One region of the Pseudomonas sp. MONT-RG-20F-20-E-7-02 genome, then DNA from elsewhere that is predicted to be linked to it. Evidence: riboswitches for the same ligand, from Rfam matches in the RefSeq annotation. Region 1 holds a riboswitch; each other region holds the start of a gene.
The links. Region 1 has a riboswitch for cobalamin ahead of L8I05_RS02975 (ABC transporter substrate-binding protein). Riboswitches for the same ligand answer to the same signal wherever they lie in the genome.
Positions count from the first base shown of each region.

Region 2: linked by a shared signal. The riboswitch ahead of cobO (cob(I)yrinic acid a,c-diamide adenosyltransferase) and the one ahead of L8I05_RS02975 (ABC transporter substrate-binding protein) in region 1 are both predicted to bind cobalamin.
Region 3: linked by a shared signal. The riboswitch ahead of L8I05_RS08825 (CbtB-domain containing protein) and the one ahead of L8I05_RS02975 (ABC transporter substrate-binding protein) in region 1 are both predicted to bind cobalamin.

Region 1 covers NZ_JAKNQN010000001.1:658,469-668,696, reverse strand. Annotated here, with positions in the region: gene L8I05_RS03010 (amino acid aminotransferase) at 1-239, shown strand, start outside; gene L8I05_RS03005 (hypothetical protein) at 338-547, shown strand; gene L8I05_RS03000 (LysR family transcriptional regulator) at 561-1,439, opposite strand; gene L8I05_RS02995 (aldehyde dehydrogenase family protein) at 1,684-3,075, shown strand; gene L8I05_RS02990 (HAMP domain-containing sensor histidine kinase) at 3,231-4,250, opposite strand; gene L8I05_RS02985 (ATPase domain-containing protein) at 4,260-5,726, opposite strand; gene L8I05_RS02980 (hypothetical protein) at 5,723-6,157, opposite strand; cobalamin riboswitch at 6,264-6,458, shown strand; gene L8I05_RS02975 (ABC transporter substrate-binding protein) at 6,574-7,584, shown strand; gene L8I05_RS02970 (iron ABC transporter permease) at 7,581-8,585, shown strand; gene L8I05_RS02965 (ABC transporter ATP-binding protein) at 8,582-9,346, shown strand; gene L8I05_RS02960 (GNAT family N-acetyltransferase) at 9,475-9,972, opposite strand; gene L8I05_RS02955 (hypothetical protein) at 9,969-10,193, opposite strand.
Region 2 covers NZ_JAKNQN010000001.1:337,161-347,388, forward strand. Annotated here, with positions in the region: gene L8I05_RS01515 (DUF3108 domain-containing protein) at 1-460, opposite strand, end outside; gene purN (phosphoribosylglycinamide formyltransferase) at 469-1,119, opposite strand; gene purM (phosphoribosylformylglycinamidine cyclo-ligase) at 1,119-2,177, opposite strand; gene L8I05_RS01530 (DUF2066 domain-containing protein) at 2,532-3,572, shown strand; gene L8I05_RS01535 (AI-2E family transporter) at 3,615-4,688, shown strand; gene hda (DnaA regulatory inactivator Hda) at 4,893-5,597, shown strand; gene L8I05_RS01545 (NlpC/P60 family protein) at 5,811-6,440, shown strand; gene L8I05_RS01550 (C40 family peptidase) at 6,585-7,124, shown strand; gene L8I05_RS01555 (sorbosone dehydrogenase family protein) at 7,291-8,604, opposite strand; cobalamin riboswitch at 8,704-8,952, shown strand; gene cobO (cob(I)yrinic acid a,c-diamide adenosyltransferase) at 9,031-9,642, shown strand; gene L8I05_RS01565 (cobyrinate a,c-diamide synthase) at 9,639-10,228, shown strand, end outside.
Region 3 covers NZ_JAKNQN010000002.1:840,065-850,292, forward strand. Annotated here, with positions in the region: gene cobN (cobaltochelatase subunit CobN) at 1-411, opposite strand, end outside; gene cobW (cobalamin biosynthesis protein CobW) at 415-1,479, opposite strand; cobalamin riboswitch at 1,572-1,772, opposite strand; gene L8I05_RS08820 (hypothetical protein) at 1,934-2,611, shown strand; cobalamin riboswitch at 2,697-2,903, shown strand; gene L8I05_RS08825 (CbtB-domain containing protein) at 2,998-3,186, shown strand; gene L8I05_RS08830 (CbtA family protein) at 3,198-3,905, shown strand; gene L8I05_RS08835 (cobalamin biosynthesis protein) at 3,902-4,294, shown strand; gene cobM (precorrin-4 C(11)-methyltransferase) at 4,365-5,111, shown strand; gene nfuA (Fe-S biogenesis protein NfuA) at 5,305-5,889, opposite strand; gene L8I05_RS08850 (acyltransferase) at 5,949-6,971, opposite strand; gene L8I05_RS08855 (fatty acid cis/trans isomerase) at 7,036-9,342, opposite strand; gene metH (methionine synthase) at 9,509-10,228, shown strand, end outside.

The sequences.
Region 1 (10,228 bases):
TCCGTGGCATGCGTGAGCAAATGGTCGCCGAACTGGCCAAGGCTGCGCCAGGCCACGACTTCAGCTTCGTCGGTCGCCAGCGCGGGATGTTCTCCTACTCCGGCCTGAGCGTTGAGCAAGTCACCCGTTTGCGCACCGAGTTTGGTATCTACGCGCTCGACACCGGCCGCATCTGTGTGGCCGCGCTGAACCAGTCGAACATTGGCGCGGTAACAAAGGCGATTGTTCAGGTTCTATAAACCTGCCAGCGTCATGCGAAGGGGAAGCCGGTGGCTTCCCCTTTTTATTGGCGAACACACTAGACTGAACCCCGACTGCCCTTTGCTGTGAGAACCCTATGAGAAACGACGACCTGGACCTGCGCGCCGACCGCGACGAACTGCACGACTTCACCCCGCGCGCCCCGCAAGCCAAGCGCCAGAAAAGCCTGGTGCTGCAAGTGGCGCTGGGTGTGTTCCTGGGTGGCTTGGCGCTATGGCTGGTGCAACTGGGCGCAACAGCGATTATGGCCAAATTGGCCATGGGCACCTTCCAGTTTGGCGGCTGATGAAGCTCCCACATTAAATCTGAGTGGCTACCAGACCGCGCTCTTCCAGCAACTTCACAAAACTGTTCAAACTCTGGGACACCGTGCCCCGACGCCAGATCAGCCAGGTATTGAGGATACGGAACGAGTCGGTCAACGGCCACACACTCACCGCCGTAAACCCCGGCATGCTTTCCAGCATGCTGCGCGGCATCAGTGCCAGGCCGGCCCCGGCGCTGACGCAGGCGAGCATGCCGTGGTAGGACTCCATCTCGAAGATCTTGCCCGGCACCGCACCATCCTGTGAAAACCAGCGCTCAAAGTGATGGCGATACGAGCAATTCGAGCGAAAGGTGTAGATGCTCTCCCCCGCCACATCCTGCCCGCGCGTGATCGGTGCGTGGTGCAGCGGCGCGATCACCACCATCTCCTCCTCAAATACCGCCACGCCTTCCAGGGTGGCATGCAGCACCGGCCCATCGACAAATGCCGCCGCCAGGCGCCCCGACAACACGCCCTCGATCATCGTGCCCGACGGCCCGGTGCTCAGGTCCAGCTCGACCTTGGCGTGTTTCTGGTTATACGCCGCCAGTAACGCAGGAATGCGCACCGCCGCCGTGCTCTCCAGCGACCCCAGCGCAAACGCGCCCTGGGGCTCCTCTCCGGCCACCGTTGCGCGGGCCTCTTGCACCAAGTCGAGAATACGCCGCGCATAACCGAGGAAATTCCACCCGGCCGGCGACAGGCGCAGGCGGCTCTTCTCGCGGATAAACAGCTCCACGCCCAAGTCCTGCTCGAGTTGCTTGATACGCGTGGTCAGGTTCGACGGCACGCGATGAATCAACTGCGCGGCGGCGCTGATGCTGCCTTGCTCGGCAACGGCCTTGAAGATTTCCAACTGCACCAGGTCCAAATCATTCTCCAATGTGATCGTTCCCACGCTCCGCGTGGGAACGCATCTTGTGACGCTCTGCGTCACAGCCTTGCGCCAACGTCAGGCGCAGAGCGCCAAGGGCGGCATTCCCACGCAGAGCGTGGGAACGATCTCACACTAATCATTCTCAATTTGAGAATGTATTGCTTAATATTATTCAGTTTCCAGAAAACATGCATCCCCGTAGGCTGAACCCATTCCACTCATTCAGCCGGACGGTGCCATGAACGCTATTTCTCACCAGACCCACGCCCTGTCGATCAACCCCGCCAACGGCGAAACGGTTGCCAGCTACCCCTACGAAACCGAGGCGCAATTGGACGCGGCCCTCAACCGCGCCACCGCTGCCTTCCGCACCTGGCGCCGCCAGCCGGTCAGCCAGCGTGCCGAATGGCTGCTGGCCCTGGCCGGTGCCCTGCGTGACCAAGCCGAAGATATGGCGCAGATGATTACCCTGGAAATGGGCAAGCCCATCGCCCAGGCCCGTGCCGAAATCGAAAAATGCGCGCAACTCAGCGAATGGTATGCCGCCCACGGCCCGGCCATGCTCGCCCCGGAACCGACGCTGGTGGATAACGGCAGCGCCCAGATCGAATACCGCCCGCTGGGCCCGATCTTTGCGGTCATGCCGTGGAATTTCCCGGTGTGGCAAGTGCTGCGCGGTGCCGTGCCGACCTTGCTGGCCGGTAACACCTACGTGCTCAAACATGCCCCCAACGTGATGGGCAGCGCCTACCTCATCCAGCAAGCGTTCCACAAAGCCGGTTTCGCCGACGGCATTTTTGAAGTGGTCAACGTCACCAACGACGGCGTCTCCAAGGCGATCGCCGACCCGCGCATCGCCGCCGTCACGCTGACCGGCAGCGTACGCGCCGGCATCGCCATCGGCTCCCAGGCCGGTGCCGCGCTGAAGAAATGCGTACTGGAACTGGGCGGTTCCGACCCGTTTATCGTGCTCAACGACGCTGACCTCGACGCTGCCGTGCAAGCCGCCGTGATCGGGCGTTTCCAGAACAGCGGCCAAGTCTGCGCTGCGGCCAAGCGCCTGATCATCGAAGAAGGCGTGGTGGAAGCCTTCACCGCTAAATTCCTTGAAGCCAGCCGCGCATTGGTGATGGGCGACCCGACCTCGACCAGCACCTACGTCGGCCCGATGGCCCGCTTCGACCTGCGCGACGAGCTGCACGGCCAGGTCCAGGCCACGTTGGAAGAAGGCGCAACCCTGCTGCTGGGCGGCAATAAAGTACCTGGCGTCGGCAACTACTATGAGCCGACCGTGCTGGCCAACGTCACCGACCAGATGACCTCGTTCAAACAGGAACTGTTCGGCCCCGTGGCCTCGATCATCACCGCCCGCGATGCCGACCACGCCGTGGCCCTGGCCAACGACAGCGAGTTCGGCCTGACCGCCAGCATCTTCACCACCGACGCGGCCAAGGCACGGGAGATTGCCAACAGGCTGGAAACCGGCGGGATCTTCGTCAACGCCTTCAGCGTGTCCGACCCTCGGGTGGCGTTTGGCGGTGTGAAAAAGAGTGGGTTCGGTCGGGAGCTGTCGCACTTTGGTGTGCGGGAATTCTGCAACGCGCAGACGGTGTGGCTGGATCGCAAGTAAATAGGCTCCCAGCCCCTGTGGGAGCTGGCTTGCCTGCGATGCTGACAGCTCGGTCAATCAGCTGTACTGAGGTGATGCAATCGCAGGCAAGCCAGCTCCCACCTTTGACCGAGGCTGCCTGGCGTTTAATCCACCATGACTTTACCGGTGGAAAACTAGGCGCTCAGCAACGGCAACGTCACCACAAACTCGCTGCCCTTGCCCTTGCCTGCGCTATTGGCCGTAACCTTGCCGCCGTGGGCTTCAACTAACTCTCGCACCACCGTCAAGCCGATGCCCAGCCCCGAGCCGTTGAAGCCGATCGCGTGTTCATCCTGCACATACGGGTCAAAGATCAGCGGCAGCGCCTTGGCCGAGACGCCGATGCCGTTGTCACAAATACTGATCCTCAGCTCATCCCCGGCACTGACCGACAGCACAATGCGGCCGCCTACCGGCGTGTACTTGGCGGCGTTGGCCAGCAAGTTATGCAGAATTTGCGCAAGGCGCCCGGGGTCACCACTGAGCATCAATTGGCCGTCAGGCAGGTGCGCATCGAACTGCTGCTTTTTCGCCCTCATCACCGGGCCGCACGCATCAATGGCGCTTCTGAGGATCTGCAACATGTCCACATCGCGTCGCTGGATACGCAGCTTGCCGGTGCTGACGCGGGACACGTCCAGCAAGTCGTCCACCAACTGCGAGATATGCTGCACCTGGCCTTCGATCAGCTCACGCATGCGCGGCAGCTGGTCACTCGGCAGGCGCACCATGCGCTCGGCGATCATGCTGATCGGCGTCAAGGGGTTGCGCAGCTCATGGGCCACCATCGCCAGGATGCTTTTCTGCTGATCCAGCGCGCGCTCGGCCGTCGCCTGCAGGTCTTGAGCGCTGAGTGCGGCGATCACCAACTGCGCATTTGCCTCGCGCAGCTCCTGGTACAAACGTTGCTCTTCCAGGCGCGGCGGGCTGGCGGCGTCCGATTGCGCGAGGAGGATCGCCAGCACCAATTGCTGGTTGGCCTCGATCACCTGCTCAACGTGCTGGGTATCCACCAGGCGGCTGCTGGCATCCGTCAGTTGCTGTTGCAGCGCGGCGAGCACGGCACGCGCCTCAACGGTTTTTTGCCCAAGCAGGAACAGTTCGTGAGCAGCAGTGGTCAGCTCACTTTCGTTGTTGCCGCCGGTTTCGCTCATGAGCAGGGCTCACACATGTTTGTCTCCCAGCGACACCTGCTTGGTCGGTCGCCCGCCCAGCAGCCCTTCCTGTTCCGGCAACATCTCGCGAATCTGCAGGCCGTTATCGTCGATGTGGTACTGGCGCAACTGATCGGAGTGGGCACTGGCACGCACCTTGACCACCGCCATGATGCGCAGCAAACGGCTCTCGACTTCGATGTACCGCTGCACGATGATCGCATCGGTCAAAAACGCCGTGCCGTAAGGGCTGAAACGCAAGTCGGTATAACGGTCTTCCAGCTCCGAGGTCATCAATACACTCACACCGGCAGACGTCAGCGCGGTGACCATGCGCGACAGCGATTCGCGAAAGTCCGCACGGAAGGTAGGCGCCAGCGCCAGTTCAAAGCCCGACAGCGAATCAATCACCACGCGAGTGGCATTCAAACGGCTGATCTCGCCGAGCAGCAACTGCACGATTTCGTCGATGGACAAGTCCGGCGCGCGGCTGTCCACCAGCCCAACCTGACCACTCTTGATCAAATCGGCCAGCTTGGGGTTTTGTGAATGGTTGGGCCGTTGCTCGAACACCGCAATCACCCCGGTTTCACCATTGCGTGCACCTTCCGCCAGGAAAGTCGCCGCCAGGATGCTCTTGCCCGACCCCGACGGCCCGGCCACCAGCAGCGAATAGCCGCGCGGCAGGCCGCCGCCGAGCATCTCATCGAGTGCCGGCACGCCCATTTTCAGGCGCGTGATCGGGAACGTCGACGGCGCTTCAATGGCGCGATTGAGCGCGGCCGGCGGGAACACCTTGATTCCCGAGGTGGCAATTCGGAAGGTGTGCAGCCCCGGCAACGTCGGCTGGCCGCGCATCTTCATGATTTCCATCTTGCGCACCATCGAGTTGCGCTCGACGCTTTGGCGCAGCCAGATCAGGCCATCGGCCACCGTGAAAATCGGGTTGGTGTCGGTTTCGGTGAAATATTCGCCGATCAGGAAGGTCGTCGCCTGCCAGGTGGTCATCAACATGCCCAACTGCTGGATGAACTGCGGCAGGTTGTTGTTGGGGTTGTGCTGGGTCTGGCTGGCCAGCACCACGGAGCGGAACGAGTCGACAAACACCAGCGACGGCGAATGTACCTCCACCTCGCTGACGATACGCCTTAACACTTCGTCCAAATCCCCGGCCAGGGTGTCGTCGGCCAGGTTGATATAGCGGATCGACTGGTTGATCGCATCGTTGTCGAAAAAATCGAATTGCTGCTGGTAACGCAGCATCTTCAGCGGCGGCTCACCGAGTACGGTAAAGAACAGCGCCGGGCGTTCTGGCGTGGCCAGGGCAAACATCATCTGGTGCGCCAGCGTGGTTTTGCCACAGCCTGGTGGGCCGGCGATGAGGTTGAACGAAAACTCCGGCAGGCCACCGCCCAGGACCTCGTCCAGTCCTGGCACACCGGTGGCCAGACGGTTGATAGTCACTTTGGTGCTCATGGCGAAATTTCCTGCGAAGAGGTGTCGCTCGAAGAAGGCTGCCACACGTCAACCAGCAGACGTGCGGTGAGTGAAGGCCCGATCAGCGTGGTCAGAAGCTCGTAGAGGGTAGTCAGCAACACCTCACCGAAAAACAGCGCATCGGTTTCGTTCTGCTCGACGAGTACGGATTTGAGGGCAAGCAAATCCATCGCGGCCGGCACACTGTCGAAGGTGGCGGCCAGGCGTGGATGGGTAGAGACGCACAGATGGAAGCTGCGGCGGTACAGCGCGGCAACGCCCTGCTGGCCAATGATGGGCGTAAGTGCTGCGCCCATATCCTGCAAAATCGAAACAATCGCCTCGGTAATGCTTGCAGTGTCAGCGTGCGGACCAACACGGTGCGCCAGAGAAGCTACGATCCGGCGGCTCTCTTCGCTAAGCGTGGGCATGTCTGACTAATATCTGATGGAAAGAGATTGATGGTACACCCTCTCTCGTGAGATAGAGCCCCCTGTGAAGCAACTGGCCAAATGCGCTCCCCCTGCCCGCCACGATCGACTACCATACCGCGCCGGTTCCCACACGGGACTAATAGGGAATTCGAAGCGCGGCCCATTGCGCCAATCGAAACTGCCCCCGCAACTGTAGGTGCTGAGCCTGCTCCACATCGCCACTGGGCATTGCCCGGGAAGGCCGGAGCGTGGCGACGACGCATCAGTCAGGAGACCTGCCGGCCAAGCAAAACCACTAACCGGCGGGGTGTCCGGGAAGGCCATCCGTGCCCTGCAAGACTGCAGCGTTCGTGGGTGTATTTCCGCGCCGTACCTCCCCTGTTTTCACGTACGGTTCACCTGGAGACTGCCCCATGCTGCCACGCGTTACCGCCCTGATCGCCAGCCTCGGCTTCTGTGCCCTGGCCCACGCCACGCCGACGCATTACCCGCTGACGGTGCAGAACTGCGGCACCACACAGACCTTTGAGCAGGCGCCCGCGCGCAGCGTGACTATTGGCCAGGCCGCCACCGAGATGCTTTACGCCTTGGGTGTGGGCAACACCGTGGTCGGCACCTCGCTGTGGTTCAACAGCGTGTTGCCGCCGTTCAAGGCGCAGAACGACCGCATCGAGCGCCTGGCCGACAACGAGCCGAGCTTTGAAGCCGTCATCGCCAAACGCCCGCAACTGGTGGCCGCCGAGCTGGAATGGGTGGTCGGCCCACAAGGCGTGGTCGGCACCCGCGAGCAGTTTCAAGAATTGAAGATTCCCACCTACGTGCTGCCCTCCGACTGTGAAGGCAAGGACAATCTGGTGGGCGCCGACGGCACGCGGCTGGAACCGTTTCACATCGAAACCATTTACAAGAGCATCAGCCAACTGGCCGAGATCTTCGACGTGCAAGCGCGCGGCCAACAATTGAACGACGAACTCAAGGCGCGCCTGGCCAAGTCTGTCGCCACCGCACAAGGCAAAGGCCTCAAGCAAGCCAGCGCATTGGTGTGGTTCTCCAGCGCCGAAATGGCCAGTGACCCCTACGTGGCCGGCCACAAGGGCATTCCCGAATTCATGCTCCAAACCCTGGGCCTGCACAACGTGGTGCAGTCCGATGAAGAGTGGCCCGCCGTCGGCTGGGAAACCATCGCCAAGGCCAACCCGACCTTCCTGGTGATCGCGCGCATGGACCGCCGCCGCTACCCGGCCGACGACCATGAAAAGAAACTCGCCTTCCTGCGCAGCGACCCGGTGACGCGCAACATGGACGCGGTGAAGAACAACCGCATCATCATTATTGACGCCCTGGCGCTGCAAGCCAGCCTGCGCATGTTCGATGGCCTGGAACAACTGGCCGGCGCCATCGACGGCTACGACCTGCGCAAATGACCCGCACCCTACTCGCCCTCGCGCTGCTGTTGCTCGCCGTGCTCGCCGGCGTGGCCATCGGCGAAACCGCCATCGAGCCACACGTGGTGTTGCAGGTGCTCGCCAACAAACTATGGGGCGCCGGTTACGTGCTGGACCCGATCGATGCAGGCGTGGTGTGGAACTACCGACTGACCCGCGCCCTGGTCGCCGCTGCGTGCGGTGCCGGGCTGGCGACCTGCGGGGTGATTTTGCAGTCGTTGTTGCGCAACCCGTTGGCCGACCCGTACCTGCTGGGCATCAGTGCCGGCGCCTCGACCGGCGCGGTGTTGGTGGCGTTGATCGGCGTGGGCGGCGGGCTGATTTCGCTGTCGGCCGGCGCGTTTGTCGGGGCCATGGCGGCCTTTGCGCTGGTGATTTTGCTGGCACGCGCCAGCGGTTCGTCCAGCGGCACCGGGCAGATCATCCTGGCGGGCATCGCCGGCTCGCAGTTGTTCAATGCGTTGACCGCGTTCCTGATCACCAAGTCGGCCAGTTCCGAACAGGCGCGCGGCATCCTGTTCTGGCTGCTGGGCAACCTCAGCGGCGTGCGCTGGCCGTCGGTGTGGCTGGCGGTGCCGGTGGCGGTCGCCGGGCTGGCGGTGTGTTTGTGGCACCGGCGTGCGCTGGATGCGTTTACCTTTGGCACCGACTCGGCGGCGTCGCTGGGCATCCCGGTGCGGCGTGTGCAGTTTGTATTGGTGGGCTGCGCGGCGCTGGTGACGGCGGTGATGGTGTCGATTGTCGGCTCTATCGGCTTTGTCGGGCTGGTGATTCCCCACGCCGTGCGCCTGCTGGTCGGCACCGCCCACTCGCGGTTGCTGCCGGCCAGTGCGTTGGGCGGCGCGCTGTTTTTGATTGCCGCCGATGTGCTGTCGCGCACCTTGATCAAAGGCCAAGTGATTCCGGTCGGTGTGGTCACGGCATTGGTGGGCGCGCCCGTGTTTGCGTTGATTTTGATTGGCCGGAGGAACGCGCGATGACGGTGCTGAGTTGCACGGGCCTGGGCTTCAAGGTGCGCGACGTCGAGCTGCTACGCGATATTCACCTTGAAGTGCAGTTGGGCGAAACCTTGGGCATCGTCGGCCCGAACGGCTCCGGCAAGTCCACCCTGCTCAAGCTGCTCGCGGGTTTGCGTGCGCCTGGCAGCGGCGAAGTGCGACTCGGCGGCCAGCGCCTGGGCGAACTGTCGCGCCGCACCATTGCGCAACAGCTGGCGGTGGTGGAGCAGCAAGCCGACACCGATGACGCGATCCGCGTATTCGACGCCGTGGCGCTGGGCCGTACGCCGTGGCTGTCGGCCTTGAGCCCGTGGTCCAGCGCAGATGACACCATCGTCAACCAGGCGCTGCACGATGTGGACGCCACCCACCTGGGCAAACGCGCCTGGCGCAGCCTCTCCGGCGGTGAGCGCCAACGCGTGCACATCGCCCGCGCCCTGGCGCAACGGCCGCAGATTTTGCTGCTGGATGAGCCGACCAATCACCTGGATATCCAGCACCAACTGGCGATCCTGAAGGGCGTACAGGCGTTGCCGGTGACCACCTTGATCGCCCTGCATGACCTTAACCAGGCGCTGACCTGTGACCGCCTGGCCGTGTTGGATCGCGGACGTTTGGTGGCGCTGGGCAAGCCGATGGACGTGTTGACGCCCAGACGCTTGCAGGAAACGTTCGGTGTGCAGGCGCATTACCTGACGGACCCGTTCGATGGTGCGCAGATCCTGCGGCTGCGCTCCAACTGACAACTTGAATGAGGCTGTTCCAACTGTGGGAGCTGGCTTGCCTGCGATGGCGGTGTGTCAGCTCAGGATAGGCCACTGATCCACCGCCATCGCAGGCAAGCCAGCTCCTACATTCGGACTGCGGCGCGCTATAGAGACCGGTGCATATGCGTGGTGCGCCACACCGGATCGGCTTCGATGTCGACAATCTCAAACCCCTGTCGAAGCCAGAAATCAATCGCCCCCGCCAGAAACGGATGGGTGTGCAGGTAAACCACCTCCACGCCATCCGCCCGTGCCTTGATCTCCAGCGCGCGGTACAACTCGCCCGCCAGGCCAAAGCGCCGAAAGGCCGGGCGTACAAACAGGCGGACCACCTCCACCGTTTTAAGCCCTCGGTAATCCAATTGCGGGAAACGACCGTCATAGGGCAAATAGCCGATGGCGGCCACGATCTGGCCTTCAGCGCGGGCGATCAAGCATTGCCCGTCACCCTCAAGGTAGGTGGCTGCAAACTGCGCCAGGTCGGCGGGCATGCCTGTGGCACTGAGCTTGGGAAACAACTCGGCACGCGCCTGCAGTAGGAAGGCCAACACGTCAGGGATGTCGGCGACGGTAACCGCCTGGAGGATGGGGCGTTGGCTCACAGGACCTTGATCCGGGTTATCCCCACCACCTCTGCCTGCTCCAAAATCTCAGCGGGTGTCGCATCCGCAGCAGGCAGGATCAACCCATTCTCCGCATCGCCGAAATGCAATTGCAGCAGGTGCATTGCCGCCTCATGCAACGGCAATTCAGACTGTTTGAGTTCAAAAACATGGGTGCGAGGCTCGTCGTTGAACAGGTAATTCAGCGTGTATTCGCGCATGGTGGCGTCCTTGTGATCAAAGGGAAGCAGCTGAT
Region 2 (10,228 bases), 320 kb from region 1:
CTTCGACTACGCGGTAGCTCATGCTTTTCTTGCCGGCGGCAACGTCGCGCTGCAGGGCAAGCTGGTAAGTCGACTTGTCGAGCATGCCGCTTTCAAGGGTGACGTTGACCGGGTCCTTGTTTTCGAAGCCGGTGACCTTGTTGGTCGCGTGGTCGAAATCGAGGTTGATCTTCTTAGCCTTGCCCAGGCCACCGCGCTCGAAGGTGTAGCTTTTCGGTTGCAGGGCGTCCTTGTCGAAACTGATCACGCTGGTTTCGGTGAGGCTGGCGATCATCATGGACGCCTTGAAATTCAGGGTCCAGGAGCCATTGTCATTCTTGGTCAGGCTGCGTTCGGCCGAACCACTCATGGGCAACTGTTTCCAGTCGGCGGTGTAGCTGGCGGAGAAAGGGTGAAGGTCTGCTGCTTGCACGGCTGGCAAGGCGAACAGCGCAAAAGCGAAGAGCAAGGCGCGACGCATAAAATCTCCTAGGTTCGAATCAAGTGGCCGCTGGCCGCGAGTAACTGACCGTCCAATAATGCACCCTGTTCACCAAGAATCAATCGCCCCTCGGCAAACCAGCGAACAGCCAGCGGGTAAATCCTGTGTTCCTGGGTATGAACCCGTTGCGCAAGCGTCTGCGCTGAGTCCGCAGACTCTACCGGAACTACTGCCTGTACGACCAGAGGCCCGCCATCGAGTTCCTCGGTGACGAAGTGCACGCTGCAGCCGTGCTCTGTGTCGCCGGCCTCGAGGGCGCGTTGGTGCGTATGTAACCCTTTGTATTTTGGCAGCAGGGAAGGGTGGATATTGAGCAGGCGCCCCTGGTAATGCCGAACGAAATCAGCGCTGAGAATGCGCATGAAACCGGCGAGGACCACGAGTTTGGGGTTGAAGGCGTCGATCAGTTCGATCAAGGCGCTATCGAAGGCCTCTCGGCCCTCGAAAGCCTTGTGATCCAGGGAGCGGGTATCGATACCTGCGTCCCTGGCGCGTTGCAGGCCGTAGGCGTCGCTGCGGTTGGAGATCACCGCAGCGATGCGCACCGGGCTGTCGCCGGTACGCGTGCTGTCGATCAGGGCCTGCAAGTTACTGCCGGTGCCGGAGAGCAGCACCACGACATCACAGGTCTGAGGCATCAGTGAGCCTTGAGGTTCTTCAGTTCAACCTGAGCCGCGCCTTCTGGAGCGGTGGCGATCTGGCCGATGACCCAAGGCTGCTCGCCGGCTTCACGCAGTACGTTCAGCGCAGTTTCAACGTGCTCTTGCGCCACGCAGATGACCATGCCCACGCCGCAGTTCAGCACGCGGTGCATTTCGGTCTCGTTGACGTTGCCTTTCTCTTGCAGCCAATCGAACACGGCAGGGCGAGTCCAGCTGGCCACGTCGACAATCGCCTGGGCGCCTTTAGGCAGCACGCGCGGGATGTTGTCCAGCAGGCCGCCGCCAGTGATGTGGGCCATGGCTTTGACGGCGCCGGTGTCCTTGATCAGCTTGAGCAGTGGCTTGACGTAGATGCGCGTCGGGGCCATCAGCAGGTCGGTCAGCGGCTTGCCGTCGAGTTGGGTGTTCTCGATGTCGGCGCCGGACACTTCGATGATCTTGCGGATCAGCGAGTAACCGTTGGAGTGCGGGCCGGACGATGGCAGGGCGAGCAGGGCGTCACCGGCAGCGACTTTGGAGCCGTCGATGATTTCGGATTTTTCGACAACACCGACGCAGAAACCGGCCAGGTCGTAGTCTTCGCCTTCGTACATGCCTGGCATTTCAGCGGTTTCGCCGCCGACCAGGGAGCAACCCGACAGTTCGCAGCCGGCGCCAATGCCGGTCACGACTTGGGTCGCGGTCTCGACGTTGAGCTTGCCGGTGGCGTAGTAGTCGAGGAAGAACAGCGGCTCGGCACCGCAGACCACCAGGTCGTTGACGCACATGGCGACCAGGTCGATGCCGATGCTGTCGTGCTTGTTCAGGTTCAAGGCCAGGCGCAGCTTGGTGCCCACGCCATCGGTGCCGGAAACCAGCACAGGCTGTTTGTAGCCGGCCGGGATTTCGCAGAGGGCGCCAAAACCGCCCAGGCCGCCCATGACTTCGGGGCGCGCAGTGCGCTTGGCGACGCTCTTGATGCGTTCGACCAATGCTTCACCGGCGTCGATGTCTACACCGGCGTCCTTGTAGCTCAGGGAGGGTTGCTTGCTCATGATCCAGGCCTTTAGGGGGGATTTCTGGGTAACGACCGAGCGGCAGGCGCTTTGGATAAAAGGCCCAGCCGTTGACGGTCTGCGAAGGCGCGCGATTTTATCAGGCTTGAGAGGCAGCGGCCATCCTCGGGCCGACGGGCAGGGCTATATAGGTTAAAAAAGCCGGTTAAAAAAATGCTAATCGGCTCTGCCTTGGTGCGTATTAAGGTATAGCCTTTAACCCGCTATCGTTATGACAGTACAAAAACTTGCCGAGACCCGTGAATGTTTTACCGGCCGCTGTGGTCACAGCCATGCCAAGCCGAGTTCGCGCGGTCTGTTCCAGCCGCTAAATTTGTCGTTCGGGAATCTTTCATGCGTCTGTGTAAATTCTTCTTTGTAGGCTGCTTGTCGTTGGTCAGCCTGGCGAGTCATGCCGAAACCCTCAATGGCCTCTATCAAGTGCTTGAGCCGGTCAGCAGCCAGTCGCCCCAGGAGCGCGACCAGGCCACCCAGCGCGCGGTGCAAACCCTGGTGATTCGCCTGACCGGTGACGCCAAGGCCGCCGACGGCCCGGGCCTGGCGGCGATTCGCAAAGACCCGCAGCAAATCATCAGCCAGTACGGCTACGACGCCGGCCCGCCGGAAAGCCTGCAAGTGGACTTCGACCCGGTCAGCACCGATCGCGCCCTGCGTGAAGCGGGCCTGTCGATCTGGGGCAGCAATCGGCCGTCGATTCTCGGCTGGTGGCTGAATGACTCAACCGAAGGCAGCAGCCTGGTCGGTGATGGTCAGGCAATTGCCGGTGCCCTGCGTCGCGCGGCGCAACACCGTGGCTTGCCATTGCGCTTGCCGCTGGGCGACCTGGATGAACAAGTCGTCGCCACTGCACCGAATCTCGAAAGCGCCGACGCCACGCCGTTGCGCGCAGCCTCCGAGCGCTACGGCGCCGACGCGTTGCTCGCCGTACACGCGCGTCAGGAAGGGAATCAATGGCAGGCCAAATGGCGCCTCTGGCTGGGCGACAAAAGTGAGCAGGGCACTGCCCAAGGTGCCGACACCGCCGCCGTGGCCGATGCCGTGTTGCTGGCCGTCAGCCAAAAGCTGGCGCCACGCTTCGCCGTCAAGCCGGGCGTGAGCAGCGAGCAATTGCTTGAAGTGCAGGGCATGACCCTGGAGCGCTATGCCGCGCTGGGTCATTTGCTCGAACCGTTTGGTGGCCAGCCGCAGCTTGTGGATGGCAACCGCATTGTGTATCGCGTCAACGGCAGTGCCGATCAGTTGCGTACCCAGTTGAGCCTGGCCAAGTTGCAGGAAGTGCCGGCAGGTGAAGCACCTGTCCAGCAGCCAGTGGTGGACGGTACGCAGCCGGCCGCCGCACCTGAGCCGCAGGCGCAACTGCGTTTTCGTTGGTAAAAGTTCTTCCTATATAGATAGAAGCAAATAATGGAGTGGTTTATGGCGGATACGCGTCGTTGGGTGTGGCTTGGCGGGATTGTCCTGCTGTGCGTTTTTGTGTTCTTGCTGCATTCGATCCTCACGCCGTTCCTGGTTGCGTTACTGCTGGCCTATCTGTTTGATCCCGTGGTGGATCGCCTGGAGAAAGCCGGCCTGTCGCGCACCCTGGGCGTGGTGGCGGTGTTTGCGCTGTTCACGTTGATCATCACCGCGCTGGTGCTGGTGTTGGTGCCGATGCTCGCCAAGCAGTTGGTTCGCTTGTATGAGCTGGCGCCGCAGATGCTTGACTGGTTGCAGCACACGGCAATGCCGTGGGCCCAGGCCAAGTTGGGGCTGGCGGACGGTTTCTGGAAGTTCGACAAGGTCAAGGCGGCCATCAGTGAACATATGGGGCAGACCACCGATATCGTCGGTGTTGTGCTCAGCCAGGCCACGGCCTCCAGCCTGGCGCTGATCGGCTGGTTGACCAATCTGGTGCTGATCCCGGTAGTGGCGTTCTACCTGCTGCGTGACTGGGACATCATGATGGCCAAAATCCGTAGCCTGCTGCCGCGCAACAGTGAAGAGCGCATCGTTTCCCTGGCGGAAGAGTGCCACGAGGTGCTCGGCGCGTTTGTTCGCGGTCAGCTGCTGGTGATGTTGGCGCTGGGTATCATCTACGCGGCCGGCCTGATGGCGATCGGCCTGGAACTGGGCCTGTTGATCGGTTTGATCGCAGGTCTGGCCGCAATCGTGCCGTACATGGGCTTCGTGATCGGGATTGGTGCCGCACTGGTCGCCGGGCTGTTTCAGTTCGGTGGCGACCTGTACCCGATGCTGGGGATTGTTGCGGTGTTTATGGTCGGCCAGGCCCTGGAAGGCATGGTGCTGACGCCGTTGCTGGTGGGGGACCGGATTGGTCTGCACCCGGTCGCGGTAATCTTCGCGATCCTGGCAGGCGGCGAGCTGTTTGGTTTTACGGGCATCCTGCTGGCCCTGCCGGTCGCGGCGGTGATCATGGTGCTGGTGCGCCATGTGCACGATCTGTACAAGGATTCCGATGTGTATACCGGGGTTGAAGACCCCGACCTGTAACCGCTTCGTCACAAACCCGGCCCTGGCCGGGTTTGTTGTTTCTGGGGGAGTGGTGTCAAACAATTTGCGCAAATCGACCCGAGTTAACGCAAACCTTTGATTTTGCTTGTGGTCTGCTGCATTGTGCGCCCGGCGTCACGGGTATAAACTTTGCAAACTTTACACAGAGGCCACTAACGGTTCGTTTGGAGCCGTTCAGTCAGCATGAAACCGATTCAGCTGCCCTTGGGTGTGCGTCTGCGTGACGACGCCACCTTTATCAATTACTACCCAGGCGCCAATGCCGCTGCACTCGGCTATGTCGAGCGGCTCTGCGAAGCCGACGCCGGGTGGACTGAAAGCCTGATCTATCTGTGGGGCAAGCACGGCGTGGGGCGCACCCACCTGTTACAGGCCGCGTGCCTGCGCTTCGAACAGATGGGTGAACCGGCGGTTTACCTGCCGCTGGCTGAATTGATGGACCGTGGCATCGGCATCTTCGACCACCTTGAGCAATACGAGCTGGTCTGCCTGGACGATCTGCAGGCAATTGCCGGCAAGGCTGATTGGGAAGAAGCGCTGTTTCACCTGTTCAACCGTCTGCGCGACAGCGGCCGACGCTTGCTGATAGCCGCGTCTACCTCGCCGCGTGAGTTGCCGGTGAAGCTGGCCGACCTCAAGTCGCGCCTGACCCTGGCGCTGATCTTCCAGATGCGCCCATTGTCCGATGAAGACAAACTGCGCGCCCTGCAACTGCGTGCATCCCGTCGCGGCCTGCACCTCACCGATGAAGTCGGGCACTTTATTCTCACCCGTGGCACCCGCAGCATGAGCGCGTTGTTCGACTTGCTCGAACAGCTCGATCAGGCCTCGTTGCAGGCTCAGCGCAAGCTGACCATCCCGTTTCTCAAGGAAACCCTCGGCTGGTAGCCAGGCCTTGTATTGCGTGGCTTTCGGCAAATTTCAGGCGCCAGAAAACCTGCGTTTGGGCCGGTTTGGCCACGCAAAAGACAGGTATTGGGTGTTAAGGGCTTAGATGTCATCGTTCAAACAAGAAGTCACATAGATCACGATTGAATTTGCAAATCGATGTGATAGTGGGCATAGTCTCGACTTCTTTACATATCAGCCACGGTCGTGCCCATGCTAAATCGCTTCGCACCCCTCGTGCCTCTCGCACTCGTTACCCTGTTGTTTGGTTGCGCCACCCACACTCAAAACGTGGCTGAGCAGCAAAAACCGGCACAACAGTCCCAGGCAAAATTCGTTGCATCACAGTCTTCCACTGTTTATGAGGAAGAGGTGGCAACCGAGAAGGAACTGGCCGCCTTCGCCGGCAGCAAGCCTTACCAGCTTCCAGTTCTGGCCGACAGCATCCTTGAACGCGGCATGTCCCTGATCGGTACGCGTTACCGTTTCGGCGGCACTTCTGAGGCCGGTTTCGACTGCAGCGGCTTCATCGGCTACCTGTTTCGCGAAGAAGCCGGCATGAATTTGCCTCGCTCGACCCGCGAAATGATCAACGTGGATGCACCGTTGGTCGCACGCAACAACCTCAAGCCCGGTGATCTGCTTTTCTTTAGTACGGCTGGCCGTGGTCGCGTAAGCCACGCAGGTATCTACTTGGGCGATAACCAGTTTATCCACTCCAGCAGCCGCCGCAGTGGTGGTGTTCGAGTCGACAACCTGGGCGACAGCTACTGGAGCAAAACCTTCATCGAAGCCAAGCGCGCACTCGCCATGGCCCCGACTACGGTTACCGCCAGTAAGTAAAGTTAAAGTGATACTTGAAGTTTGACGTGTAAGCGCTAGAATCCCTGGACATTGTTGTAATCCGTTCGCGCGAGCTTTGCTTGCGCGTTCTGGTTTTCAGCGTTCGGCAGCGAAAGCCGCATCCAGACCAGGATTGTTCTGCCCATGTCGACCTCAGCCCGCCTCATTCTGCTTGTTTGTGCCGCGCTCCTCAGCGCCTGCGCAAGCCGTCCACCGCCGCCTGCGCCCGTCGCCGTCAAGCCTAAGCCGGTGTTCAATTATTCCACCCAAAGCTTCTCGCCTGCGGCAGAAGACGTGCTATTCCGTGCGCTGGGCTTGGTCGGCACGCCTTATCGCTGGGGCGGCAACACGCCGGACTCGGGCTTTGACTGCAGTGGCTTGATTGGTTTTGTCTACCGTGACGCGGCGGGCATCTCTTTGCCGCGCACCACCCGTGAACTGATCGTGATGCGTGCCCAGGACGTCAGCGAAGCGAACCTGCAGACCGGTGACTTGCTGTTCTTCGCTACCGGCGGCGGTTCACAGGTCAGCCACGCGGGGATCTATGTCGGCGAAGGCCGCTTTGTGCATGCGCCGCAAACCGGCGGCACCGTGAAGCTGGATACGCTGTCCAAGGCCTATTGGCAGAATGCCTATTTGAGCGCCAAGCGCGTGCTGCCAGCGAATCTGGCGCGCAACCCTTAAGGCTCAGCAGAAATAAGAATGTGGGAGCTGGGCCTTTGTGGGAGCCGGGCTTGCCCGCGATGCAGGCACCTCAGTCTTCAAATTGGACCTAGGTGATGCAATCGCAGGCAAGCCAGCTCCCACAAAAGCCAGCTCCCACATTGGTTTGTGGTGTATTCGAGATCGGCTATTTGGCGGCCGACACCCGCCACACCTTATTCCCCACATCATCGGCCACCAGCAAATCCCCCTGCTGATCAATCACCACGCCCACTGGCCGGCCCATGGCTTTCTCGTCTTTGTCGAGGAACCCGGTCAGCACATCCACCGGCTGGCCTTTAGGCTGGCCACCCTCGAACGGCACGAAGATCACCTTGTAGCCACTGTGCGGCTTGCGGTTCCACGAACCGTGCTGACCGATAAATGCGCCATTGCTGAACTGCGCCGGGAGTTTGCTGCCTTCGGCAAAGGTCAGGCCCAGTGATGCTGTGTGCGGCCCCACCGCGTAGTCCGGCGCAATCGCCTTGGCGACCAGGTCCGGGTTTTGCGGAGAAACGCGTACATCCACGTGCTGCCCGTAGTAACTGAACGGCCAGCCATAGAAGGCCCCATCCTTGACCGAGGTAATGTAGTCCGGCACCAGGTCGCTGCCGATCTCGTCGCGTTCATTCACCGCCGTCCACAGCTTGCCACTCTGCGGTTCCCAGGCCATGCCGTTCGGGTTGCGCAGGCCTGAGGCAAAAATGCGGTGCTTGCCGGTAGTGCGGTCGACTTCCCAGATCGCCGCGCGACCTTCTTCCGCCGCCAGGCCGTTCTCGCCGACGTTGCTGTTGGAGCCGACGCTCACATACAACTTGCTGCCGTCCTTGCTGGCCACCACGTTTTTGGTCCAGTGGTGGTTGATGCTACCGCCCGGCAAGTCGACCACCGTGGTGCCGGCTGCCTTGATCGCGGTTTCGCCCGGCTGATAGGGGAAGCGCAACAGCTTGTCCGAGTCGGCCACATACAGGTCGTTACCGACCAGCGTCATGCCGAACGGAGAGTTGAGGTTCTCCAGGAACACGGTACGGGTTTCGGCTACACCATCGTGATCGGCATCACGCAGCAGGGTGATACGGTTCGGGCTCGGCACAGCGGCGCCGGCGCGGCCCATGACTTTCTCCATGACCCAGCCACGAACGCCCTTGGCATCATCCGGCTTGGGCGGCGCGTTGGTTTCCGCCACCAGCACATCACCGTTGGGCAATACATACAGCCAGCGCGGGTGGTCCAGGCCTTCAGCAAACGCCGCGACCTGAGTGCCGGAGGCCGCTGTCGGCTTCGCGCCGTCGGGCCAGCCAATTGCCGGGGCGATGTTCACCGTGGGGATCAGGGTTTTATTCGGCTCCGGCAGCTTGGGCGAAGGCCCGGTGCCGTCGGAGACCTGCAAGGTAGAGCTTTCGCCGCAGGCGGCGAGGGTGCCGGCGAGCATGATCAGTAAGGCGAGTCTGGTTTTGTGCATGGTTTTCTCCTTAATACCTGTAAGGGTAGAGAAGCGCGGCAGTCGGATGGTTCAAGTGCAAGGCCAGCTTTAATTGACGCTCCACCCCCAACCCACTAACCTTCGCGGCTTGTTCCAGGTGCTCTGTGGCCGTGTGCCGACAGAGTGAAACAGGGAAGCCGGTGAGCGAGCGCACTTGTACACAGTGCTGCCGCGATTCCGGCGCTGCCCCCGCAACGGTAAATGAGTCAAGACGGTGCCTTTTGCCACTGTATCCACGCGATATGGGAAGGCGCGCCGTTGGCCTGTTTTCTATCAAGAGAACGCCACTCATGAGTCCGGAGACCGGCCTGGATCATCCAACAGCATCACGGTGGGCGATGCTTGGCTGTCTGTTTTTTCTTTTTCCTGCCCGCCGTTTTTGTCCAGCCCCAACGGAGAGCTGCCATGACTGATTCCCCCGACCGCGACGAACGCCACCTGGCGCGCATGCTGCGCAAAAAAGCCGTGATCGACGAGCGCATCGCCAACTCCCCGAACGAATGCGGCTTGCTGCTGGTATTGACCGGCAACGGCAAAGGCAAAAGCAGCTCGGCGTTTGGCATGCTTGCTCGCGCCATGGGCCACGGCATGCAATGCGGCGTGGTGCAGTTCATCAAGGGGCGTAACAGCACCGGCGAGGAGTTGTTCTTCCGCCGCTTTCCCGAGCAAGTGCGCTTCCATGTGATGGGCGAAGGCTTTACCTGGGAAACCCAGGACCGCCAGCGCGACATCGCCGCCGCCGAAGCCGCCTGGGCGGTGTCCCGCGCAATGCTGCAAGACCCCTCCATTGGCCTGGTGGTCCTGGATGAGCTGAACATCGCCCTCAAGCACGGTTACCTCGACCTCGACCAAGTACTCAGCGACCTGCAAGCCCGTCCGCCGATGCAGCACGTGGTGGTCACCGGCCGTGGCGCCAAGCCCGAGCTGATCGAAATGGGCGACACCGTCACCGAAATGGGCATGCTCAAGCACGCATTCCAGGCCGGTATCAAGGCACAGAAGGGCGTCGAACTTTGAATCAGCCCCGTCATTGCCCGGCCGTACTGATCGCCGCTCCGGCGTCCGGCCAGGGCAAAACCACCGTCACCGCCGCGTTGGCGCGTTTGCACCGCAACCTGGGGCGCAAGGTGCGCGTGTTCAAATGCGGGCCGGACTTTCTCGACCCGATGATTCACGAACGCGCCAGCGGTGCGCCGGTGTATCAGTTGGACATGTGGATGGTCGGCGAGCAGGAGAGTCGGCGTTTGCTCTGGGAAGCGGCGGGCGAGGCCGACCTGATCCTGATCGAGGGCGTGATGGGCCTGTTCGACGGCACGCCCTCCAGCGCCGACCTGGCGCGGCACTTCGGCGTGCCGGTACTCGGCGTCATCGATGGCACCGCCATGGCCCAGACCTTTGGTGCACTGGCGTTGGGCCTGGCGCGCTACCAGCCGGACCTGCCGTTCGCCGGCGTGCTGGCCAACCGTGTCGGCACCCTGCGCCATGCGCAACTGCTGGAAGGCAGCCTCACCGAAGGCCTGCGCTGGTATGGCGCGCTGTCGCGTGAAACCGGAATCGAGCTGCCCAGCCGCCATCTGGGCCTGGTGCAAGCCAGCGAACTGAA
Region 3 (10,228 bases), on a different contig from region 1:
GAGGCGGTCGCGCGCCTCCTCGCCCACGGTACTCAGACGGCTGAGTTCCGGGTCCGGGCGGTCATCGCCGGGCACCAGGATCAGTTGCACGCCGCGCTCGGCCAACTCCACCAGGCGCTCGATGCCGTAGCGCCAATAACCGATGCCGCCGTGCAGCGAAATCAGGATGACCCTGGCGTGGCGCAATACCTCATCGACGTACAGGTCGACCGAGGCATGGTTTTGCACCTGCATCGGGTTGGCCAGGCGAAAACTTGGGTAATCGTCGGGCAGCTGTTGGGCCGCCTCGGCGAGCAGCGCCAGGCTGGAGTCGCCGCTGCACAGGATCACCAGTTCAGCGGGGGTTTGGCCTAAGTCGGCAATATTGTCGTCGGAGACAAAACCACCGGGCTGGGTCCTGAGCAGGTGCATGGGTTAAACGCTGAGGGCGGCGCGCAGTTGCGCTTCGAGGCCCACCGCATCCAGCTCCTGGCCGATCAGCACCAGGCGCGTGATGCGCGCTTCGTCGGCGCCCCAGGCACGGTCGAAGTGTTTGTCGAACCGCGTGCCCACGCCCTGGATCAACAGGCGCATCGGCTTGTTCGGGATCGCGGCGAAACCTTTGACGCGCAGGATGCCGTGCTGCACCACCAGTTGAGTCAGGGCGTCGAGCAGCAGGGCTTCGTCAGCTTGAGGCAGGTCGATGGAGATGGAGTCGAAGGCATCGTGATCGTGATCATCGTCGTCACCGTCATGGTGATGATCGTGATGGCTGTGGCGGCCGTCGATGTGCTCTTCGGAGCCGGCGCCCAGGCCGATCAGCACGTCCAGTGGCAGGCGGCCGCTGCTGGCTTCGATGATCTTCACCGCTGGCGGCAGTTCTTGGGCGACTTCCAGGCGCACGCGGGCCAGGTCTTCAGGGCTGATCAGGTCGGATTTGTTGAGGATCACCAGGTCGGCGCTGGCCAGTTGGTCGGCGAACAGCTCGTGCAGCGGCGACTCGTGGTCCAGGTTCGGGTCGAGTTTGCGCTGGGCGTCGACCTGGTCCGGGAAGGCGGCGAAGGTGCCGGCGGCCACAGCCGGGCTGTCGACCACGGTGATGACCGCGTCCACGGTGCAGGCGCTGCGGATTTCCGGCCACTGGAAGGCTTGAACCAGCGGTTTAGGCAGGGCCAGGCCGGAGGTTTCGATGAGGATATGGTCGAGGTCACCGCGACGGGCAACCAGTTCGCGCATGACCGGGAAGAACTCTTCCTGCACGGTGCAGCACAGGCAGCCGTTGGCCAGTTCGTAGACGCGGCCGTTGGCTTCTTCTTCGGTGCAACCGATGGAGCACTGCTTGAGGATTTCACCGTCGATGCCCAGCTCGCCGAATTCGTTGACGATCACGGCGATGCGACGGCCCTGGGCGTTGTCGAGCATATGGCGCAGCAAGGTGGTTTTGCCCGAGCCGAGAAAGCCGGTAACGATGGTGACGGGGAGTTTGGCCAGTGTTTTCATCGGATGCCCTTTGGGGCGGGCATACGGGACGAGGGGCCCTGCGGCGGCGCGCAGAAGCGGATTTCGTCACCGGATCACCCCGCCCGGTTGAATTGGAAAATCGGTTGCGAGGCAGGTCTCCTGGCTTGGGGCTTGCGGGTCTTGCGACCGGCGCTGGCTGCGCCTTCCCGCCGTATTGGCAGTGGCGTGGCAGTCAGTTGAACCCTTCACAGTTGCGGGGGCAGCCGCGGCTTGGACCGCGTTCCCTTCTTAGCTTCGGCGTGGGCCGAAGAACCTCGAAGGTGCAAGGCTACGCAGTGCAGGGAAACGGGTCAATGTTGATTGATACACGGACCGGGACGCTCGCCGCCAAGCGGGTTGAAATACTTCCAAATCTTTTCAACGGAATGCACCCGGAACGCAATCAATGCAATGGGCACATAGAAGCGACACTCACCCTAAAATGGAAATAATCATGTCGCTCTCAATCTCCCCCTCTGTCAATTCACATTTGCCCGTCTCTCCCCTCACCCAACAAGCAGCGCCAACAACTGCAATTTGGAGAGAGCCTATTAGCCAACTCCAGCCACGGGAACTGGCGCAAGCGCTGCAAACCTATTTTGATGCCATGATCGACCCGCGCTTCGGCGAGACTATTACCAAAGCGTCCCTCCAGCGAGTGGCAGATGGACTACCGCTGAACGGGGTGCCCCCCACACAAACGCAGATCGAGATCGCCCAGGAAGTATTGAAGCGTAAAGACCTGTTCCAGCAGTTGGACTTCACCAGCGGTAAGGACGGTAAAGTCAGTCGAGACGATCTCGCAACTGAAACAGGTAACTTCCAATACCTGAGCGATCAAGCACTGATCACCCTGGTTGGCAAAAATTTCAATGAGTACGGCGGCGGCGACACATATGTGAACTTCACCGAGTTGCGAGAAGCCGCCGGTGAACTGCCAAGCGCCCAAAAATTTAGTCCGCAGGCGCGGGGGGTCGCTCAGGAACTGCTCAAGCGCACAGAGTTGCTGGACCGGTTGGATATCGGCGTAGGCTTTTTGGGGTTCGCAGGCACACAAGATCAGCGCTTCGATCTGCGCAACGTTGAGTACACACGCATGCACAGCTCTCCCCAATCCCGTTACCCAGACTGATCGATTCACCCCGTTGGCCGACAGCGGCTCCCGAATGTCGAGAGCCGCAAACCTCTATTTGACGCCTATCCCCCGCCCATGCTCTCCTACACATCTTGTTTCGGGTGCCCTTCACAGGGTGAAACGGGAAACCGGTGAGTCATGCCTGCGTGACGAGTCCGGTGCTGCCCCCGCAACGGTAAGCGAGTGAAACGTCAGATCCACTGTGCCTTTTACGGCATGGGAAGGCGATGTTTTCAAGACCCAGCGTCCCTCGCAAGCCCGGAGACCGGCCCGAAAAATCACATAACAAACCCGCGGTGGGCGGGCGCTGTTCAGACTCTGCGTGCCTGGCTCGCGGGGTTTTCATGCGCTCGTTTCACCCTGACACCCTGAAGGGACGCGCCATGTCGATCATCAGCAGCACCTCGCACGCCACCAGCAGCACCGCCACCTTGAGCCAACGCCTGACCGCCGCCATCGGCGCGTCGATCCTCGGCGCGTGCCTGGTGTATTTCGCCGGCTTCTCGCACATCGAGGCAGTGCACAACGCCGCCCACGATACCCGCCACAGCGCCGCGTTCCCGTGCCACTGAGACCTGCCGACATGATCAAGCGTATCGCCCAAACCGCAGGTTTCACCGGCTTGCTGGCCGCCCTGCTGCTGACTCTGCTGCAAAGCTTCTGGGTCGCCCCGCTGATTTTGCAGGCGGAAACCTATGAGAATGCCCCCGCCGCCGCCGAAGTCGTGCCCCATGCACACGCTGATGGCGCCGCTGCCCACACCCACGATGCCCAAGCCTGGGAACCTGAAGACGGCTGGCAGCGGGTGCTGTCCACCACCGGCGGTAACCTGGTGGTGGCGGTCGGTTTCGCCCTGATGCTGGCCGGCCTCTACACCTTGCGCGCGCCAACCCGCACGGCTCAAGGGTTGCTGTGGGGCCTGGCCGGTTACGCGACGTTTGTGCTGGCACCGACCCTGGGCCTGCCACCGGAATTGCCGGGCACCGCTGCCGCCGACCTGGCACAGCGGCAGATCTGGTGGATCGGCACCGCAGGTTCCACGGCTGCCGGTATTGCGCTGTTGGTGTTCGGTCGCAACTGGCTGCTGAAAATCCTCGGCGTGGCGATCCTGGCCGTGCCCCATGTGATTGGCGCGCCGCAGCCTGAAGTGCATTCGATGCTGGCCCCGGAAGCCTTGGAAGCGCAATTCAAAATCGCCTCGCAATTGACCAATGTCGCCTTCTGGCTGGCCTTGGGCCTGATCAGCGCCTGGCTGTTCCGCCGCAACCGTGACACTCACTACTCGGCATGACCTTGGTGGTCGGCATGGGCTGCCAGCGCGGCTGTGATGTTCACACCCTGCTGGGCCTGTTTGACGCTGCCCTCGCCGAGGGCGGCATCGAGCGCCAGCGCATTACTGCGCTGGCCAGTATCGACCGCAAGCGAGATGAACCGGGGCTGCTCGCCCTGGCGCAGGTGTTGAACTTGCCATTGCAGTGTTTCAGCGCCACGCAATTGGCCGTGTTTGAACCGCGCCTGAGCCACAAATCCGCGCTCGCGTTTGCTCACACCGGCTGTTATGGCGTCGCCGAGAGCGCCGCACTGGCCCTGGCGGAACAGCTCTGCCATGGCCCTGCCCGCCTGCTGATCACGCGCAAAAAAGTCGCCCAGGCCACCTTTGCATTAGCCTGCGCCGACTAAAAACCCGATAATCGCCCTTCTCGATCATGAGCAATTTTCATGCTCGCCCGTTTTTCAACAGGAATTCCCCATGACCGTCTACTTCATCGGCGCAGGCCCCGGCGACCCGGAATTGATCACCGTCAAAGGTCAGCGGCTGATCCGCAGTTGCCCGGTGATCATCTACGCCGGTTCCTTGGTGCCGGCAGCAGTGTTGGAAGGTCATCAGGCGGAACAGGTGGTCAACAGCGCCGAATTGCACCTGGAACAGATCATTGAGCTGATCCAGGCCGCCCACGCCAAGGGCCAGGACGTTGCGCGCGTGCACTCCGGTGACCCAAGCCTGTATGGCGCGATTGGCGAGCAGATTCGTTATTTGCGCGAGTTGGGCATACCGTTCCAGATCATCCCGGGCGTCACGGCGGTGGCGGCGTGTGCGGCGTTGCTGGAGACGGAGCTGACCCTGCCGGATATCGCGCAAAGCGTGATCCTGACCCGCTATGCGGATAAAACCAGCATGCCGGCCGGTGAAGACTTCGACAGCCTGGCGCGCCACGGCACGACCATGGCGATTCACTTGGGCGTCAACCACCTGGACAAGATCGTCGCCGAGCTGCTGCCGCATTACGGCGCAGACTGCCCGATTGCCGTGGTGCACCGGGCGACGTGGCCGGATCAGGATTGGGTGGTGGGTACGCTGAGTGATATAGCCGAGAAGGTCGCGGCTAAAGGTTTTCGGCGGACGGCGCTGATTGTGGTCGGGCGCGTGCTGGCGAATGATAGCTTCAGTGAATCCTCGCTGTACCGTGCAGGCCACGCGCACCTCTATCGCCCCTGAATGTGGGAGCTGGCTTGCCTGCGATGGCGATGTGTCAGTCGGTAATTCTCTTGGCTGGCTTATCGCTATCGCAGGCAAGCCAGCTCCCACAGTTGATCCTGTTTGGCAGGAATACCGCGCAAGGCACTGAATTTAAAGCATAAAAAACGGCGCTCACGGGGCGCCGTTTTTTTGTTCGCAGCGAACACCTTACTCAGTAGTAGGCGTTTTCTTTCTGCGTGTGGTCAGTCACGTCACGTACGCCCTTGAGCTCGGGAATGCGCTCGAGCAGGGTGCGCTCGATGCCTTCGCGCAGGGTCACGTCCGCCTGGCCGCAGCCTTGGCAGCCGCCGCCGAACTTGAGGACGGCGATACCGTCTTCGACCACGTCGATCAGGCTGACCTGGCCGCCGTGGCTGGCCAACCCTGGGTTGATCTCGGTTTGCAGATAGTAGTTGATGCGCTCGTTGACCGGGCTGTCGGCGTTGACGTTCGGCACCTTGGCGTTGGGCGCCTTGATGGTCAACTGGCCGCCCATGCGGTCGGTGGCGTAGTCGACCACGGCGTCGTCGAGGAAGGCTTCGCTGAAGTTGTCGATGTACGCGGTGAAGCTTTTCAGCCCCAGGGCGGTGTCTTCAGGCTTCTCTTCCCCGGGCTTGCAGTAGGCGATGCAAGTCTCGGCGTATTGGGTGCCGGGCTGGGTGATAAAGACGCGGATGCCGATACCCGGGGTGTTCTGCTTGGACAGCAGATCAGCCAGGTAATCGTGGGCGGCGTCGGTAATGGTTATGGCAGTCATGGAAACTCCTCACAGGCTTGCCGCCAGTTTACGCCAAATTATTACCCAGATACAAAGTCCTAGTATTTTTGTCGGGATAAATTCGACCGTTCGTCGCCATCAAACCAGCCTTTAAGCAGACGATAACTGCCCTGCTCAAGCCATCGGTAGCTGCCCAGGGCGCCCAGGCCGATGATGACCACGCACATGGCCAGCACCGCATACGGGTTAAGGCCGTAGCGCTGGGCAACATAGCCACCGGCCGAGAGCACCAGCACGTGCAGCAAATACACGGAATACGAGCAGTCCCCCAGCACTTTGAGCAACCGATTGTTCGCGAAGAACCGCTCCAGCGCCATGCACGCAACCACCAGCACCGCGCTGGGCAAGCCCCAGGTCAAGGCGCGCGGCGATGCCGGCCAATGATAGATGGCCAGCAGTGCAGCGGCGATGCCGAGTAGCGGCAACCACACGCCCGGCCGGATCCAACCCTGGCGGTACAGCATGCCAATGCCGATGCCCAGCAGGAATTCGACGACAATGTCCGAGCGATAGAACGTGCTGATCCAGCCAAACGAGGTCCAGGCCTCGCACACCGCGAACAGCAACGCCGCAACCACCAACAGTCGCCACTGCCGACGAAACAACAGCGCCCAGGCAAACAGCAGGTAGAAGAGCATCTCGTAGTTGAGTGTCCAGCCGACATTAAGGGTCGGGTACACACCATAGCCACCGGGATTTTCCGAGGGAATAAACAACAGCGACATCAGCACATGGGCGGCATCGACGCTCTGGTCCGGCAACATTGGCCGGGCGACCACCACCAGCAACGCCATCAACAGCGTGTAGAACCAGTACGCGGGCACGATGCGCAGCAGGCGGTACAACAGGAAGCGCCAGGGTGGCAGGTCCTTGTCCTGGGTAGACAGGAAGATCACCAGGCCGCTGATGACGAAAAACACATCCACGCCCGCAGCGCCCTTTTCCACAAATAATCTTCCCAAGGCGGTATCCGCCTTGAAACCGAAGAAAATCTGCATAAAGTGGTGCCCTACCACTGTCCAGGCCGCCAACGCGCGCAGCGCCTGTACCGAGATCAACATCGTCCGCCACCCTTCCCAACTCATCGACATGAAGTTGGGACCGTGACGGACGGTCAAAGGTCGATCAAAGATTCTCGTAGCGGTTCATGTCCAGCACGCCTTCTTCCAGTGGCGTGGTTTCGCGGATGTACTGCGACAAGTCATGGAAATATTGCCAGAACAACGGATGGCTGCGCCGTACGCCCCATCGGTCGACGATTTTTTCAAAGCGCTTGGCGTCCTTGGCATTTTCCATCGCCGCAACAAACGCGGGCACTTCCTGCGCCGGAATGTTGAACATGAAGTTCGGATAACTGCTCAGCACGCCAGGATAAATAGTCAGCGTATCCAGCCCCGGTTGATAGCGATAAGCCTCACCCAGCAAAAACGCGACGTTACTGTGGGCACGGTTGCGCAACAGGCTGTAAACCACCCGCTTGCCGCTGGCGGTCTCAACGCGCAGCATGGTGGCCTCTGGCAACTGGTCGATCACCTTGAGCCCCGCCGCCGGGCGCGAGGTCAGGCGACTCAGCGCCTGCTCCGCATCCTGCAACGCCGGCTCGATCCCATCGCGCGAGCAATAGGCGCCGGTGCAACGGTTGATCGGGTCCGGGCTGGCGTTGAGGTCGCCATAACGCGTCAATAACTGATTGGCAAAATCACGCTTCGGGTGTTTTTCATCCAAATGCAGCCCAGTCGGCTTGTCATCATCGATCGCTTCATAATCCAGCCACAGCTTGAGCTTGCCGCTGTTCTGATACCAATCATCCATAAAGTCATCGCGGGTATCGGCGGGCATCAAGCGTAGAAAGTTCTGCTCGGCACCATTGCGAATCAAATCGAAGTACAACCGCGTCTGGGCCTGGTGCGAAACGTTGCCGAACACATCGAAGTTCACCGCCAACTGATAATAGGTGCGCTCCAGCAACGGGTAATCGAACAGCCACATGGTTTGCGGCACCTCGCCGATCAGGCCTTTGGTCACCGAAGCGCTGTCGAAATGTCGGAATATGCTCAACAAGGCATTGTCATTACCAGCCCACAAGGTCGACCAACTCGGCGGCGGCACATCCGCGTAGCTGTCACGGCGCAAGGCCTCGTACTGATTGCGTTTGTCACGATAGGCCAGCCACAGGCTCAGCACGCTGCCCACATCATCGTTCTGCCCCGGCATCGCCAGCAACGGCGTGGCCTGGCCACGGTAACGCGCGTCGGTGATGTACAGGTCGTGGTCCGGGTCCTGGAACAGGGTCCAGAAGTTGTCACGGATCACGTCCGTCGCGATTTGCCCACGGCACACCGGCCCGCGAATAAAGGTGCGCACGAAGTATTCGGCGTTATCGAGCATGAACTGGTAACGCGCCTTGGCCGGAATCGCCTCAAAGGTTTCGAACGGGTTGGCGCGGCGCCCCGGGCCGTAGCCCGGCAAGGCATTGACCTGCCAGTCGCCGGCGTAGAACAGCTGCTTGATCCGCGCCATTTTCGCGGCGCTGAACGGGTACGTGATGTGGGTTTTATGCACGATCACGCCCTGTACCGGCCACAGGCGGTAATAGACCTGGGTGCCGGGGTCATCGTTGGGGCGACGGGTGGCGATCAGGTCAATCGGCTGGCCGCTCGGCGTGCGCGATCGCACCCACTGGAAGAAATGCCCCGGCTCGCCGTTTTCAAAATAGATGTGTGCCAGGAATAGATGCTCATACAGCCAGCGTGCCACCAGGCTTTCGCGGGCGCCCGGCTGGTTGAACAGGTTTTCCCATTGCTGCACCTGCAAGGCTTCCTTGGCGCTGGGTGCCAGGCCTTGCTCATCAATCGGGGCGCCGGATGCCAGCCAGCGCTGCAGCGTCTGGTATTGCTGGTCGGTCAGGCCGGTCACCGCCAGCGGCATGCCTTCCTTGGGATGGGCGCCGGCGTAGGCATCGAATTCGCCGGGCATGGCGCACATGTTCTGGCGGTTTAGGCCGAGCACGATGTCGTCGGGCAATTTGGCGTTCGGCTCAAGCGGCGCGTTATGCCCCAACTCCAGCATGCGCGCCATCAAGGCCGCCTGGCTGCCCTGGGCGTCGAGCACCGAATAGAAGCCCTTCTGCTGCCAGGCCTGCTTGCCGAAGGCGTCATAGAACAAACGGGTGGTCGGCGTGGCCTGGCTGCGTTCGCCGTCGTAGACGGGCACTTTGGTCGCGCCACGGGCCGCGCCCTCGGCACTGCCCAGGTTAAGTTGGCACGCGGAGTCGTAGCAGGCATGGCAGGCCACGCACTTTTCGGTGAAGATCGGTTGAATGTCGCGGGTGTAGGAAATAGCCGGGGCGGGACTGTTTTCCGGTAAAACGTCTGCCTGGGCAGTACTGGCGATCAAGGCCAGGACGGCGCTGATGATGAGGCGAAGTGACATGTATCCGGTCCCGATTCAATGCGTGCGGTCTATAAGTGCCGGCAAGTCTACCGGGCCAGGACAGCCCCCAACATGAACGATATTCATGCAAAACCTGTACATGCTCTAAATCGGCACAGGTTTGTTATGATTCACGCCCTCCGAAATGCCTGACCAGAGTAGTCCCATGTCCGATCGTAGCGCTCGTCTGCAAGCCCTTCACCAAGCCCTCAAGGAACGTATCTTGATCCTCGACGGCGGTATGGGCACGATGATCCAGAGCTACAAGCTTGAGGAAAACGACTACCGTGGCAAACGCTTCGCCGACTGGCCGAGTGACGTCAAAGGCAACAACGACCTGTTGGTGATCACCCGTCCGGACGTGATCGGCGGCATCGAAAAGGCCTACCTGGATGCCGGCGCCGACATTCTGGAAACCAACACCTTCAACGCCACGCGCATTTCCATGGCCGACTACGGCATGGAAGAACTGGCCTACGAACTGAACGTAGAAGGCGCGCGACTGGCGCGCAAAATCGCCGACGCCAAGACCCTGGAAAACCCGGCCAAGCCGCGCTTTGTCGCCGGCGTGCTCGGCCCGACCAGCCGCACCTGCTCGCTGTCGCCGGACGTGAACAACCCCGGCTACCGCAACGTGACCTTTGATGAGCTGGTGGAAAACTACACCGAAGCCACCAAAGGCCTGATCGAGGGCGGCGCCGACCTGATCCTGATCGAGACCATCTTCGACACCCTCAACGCCAAGGCCGCGATCTTCGCCGTGCAAGGCGTGTTCGAAGAGTTGAACGTCGAACTGCCGATCATGATCTCCGGCACCATCACCGACGCCTCCGGCCGCACCCTGTCGGGCCAGACCACCGAAGCGTTCTGGAACTCGGTCGCCCAT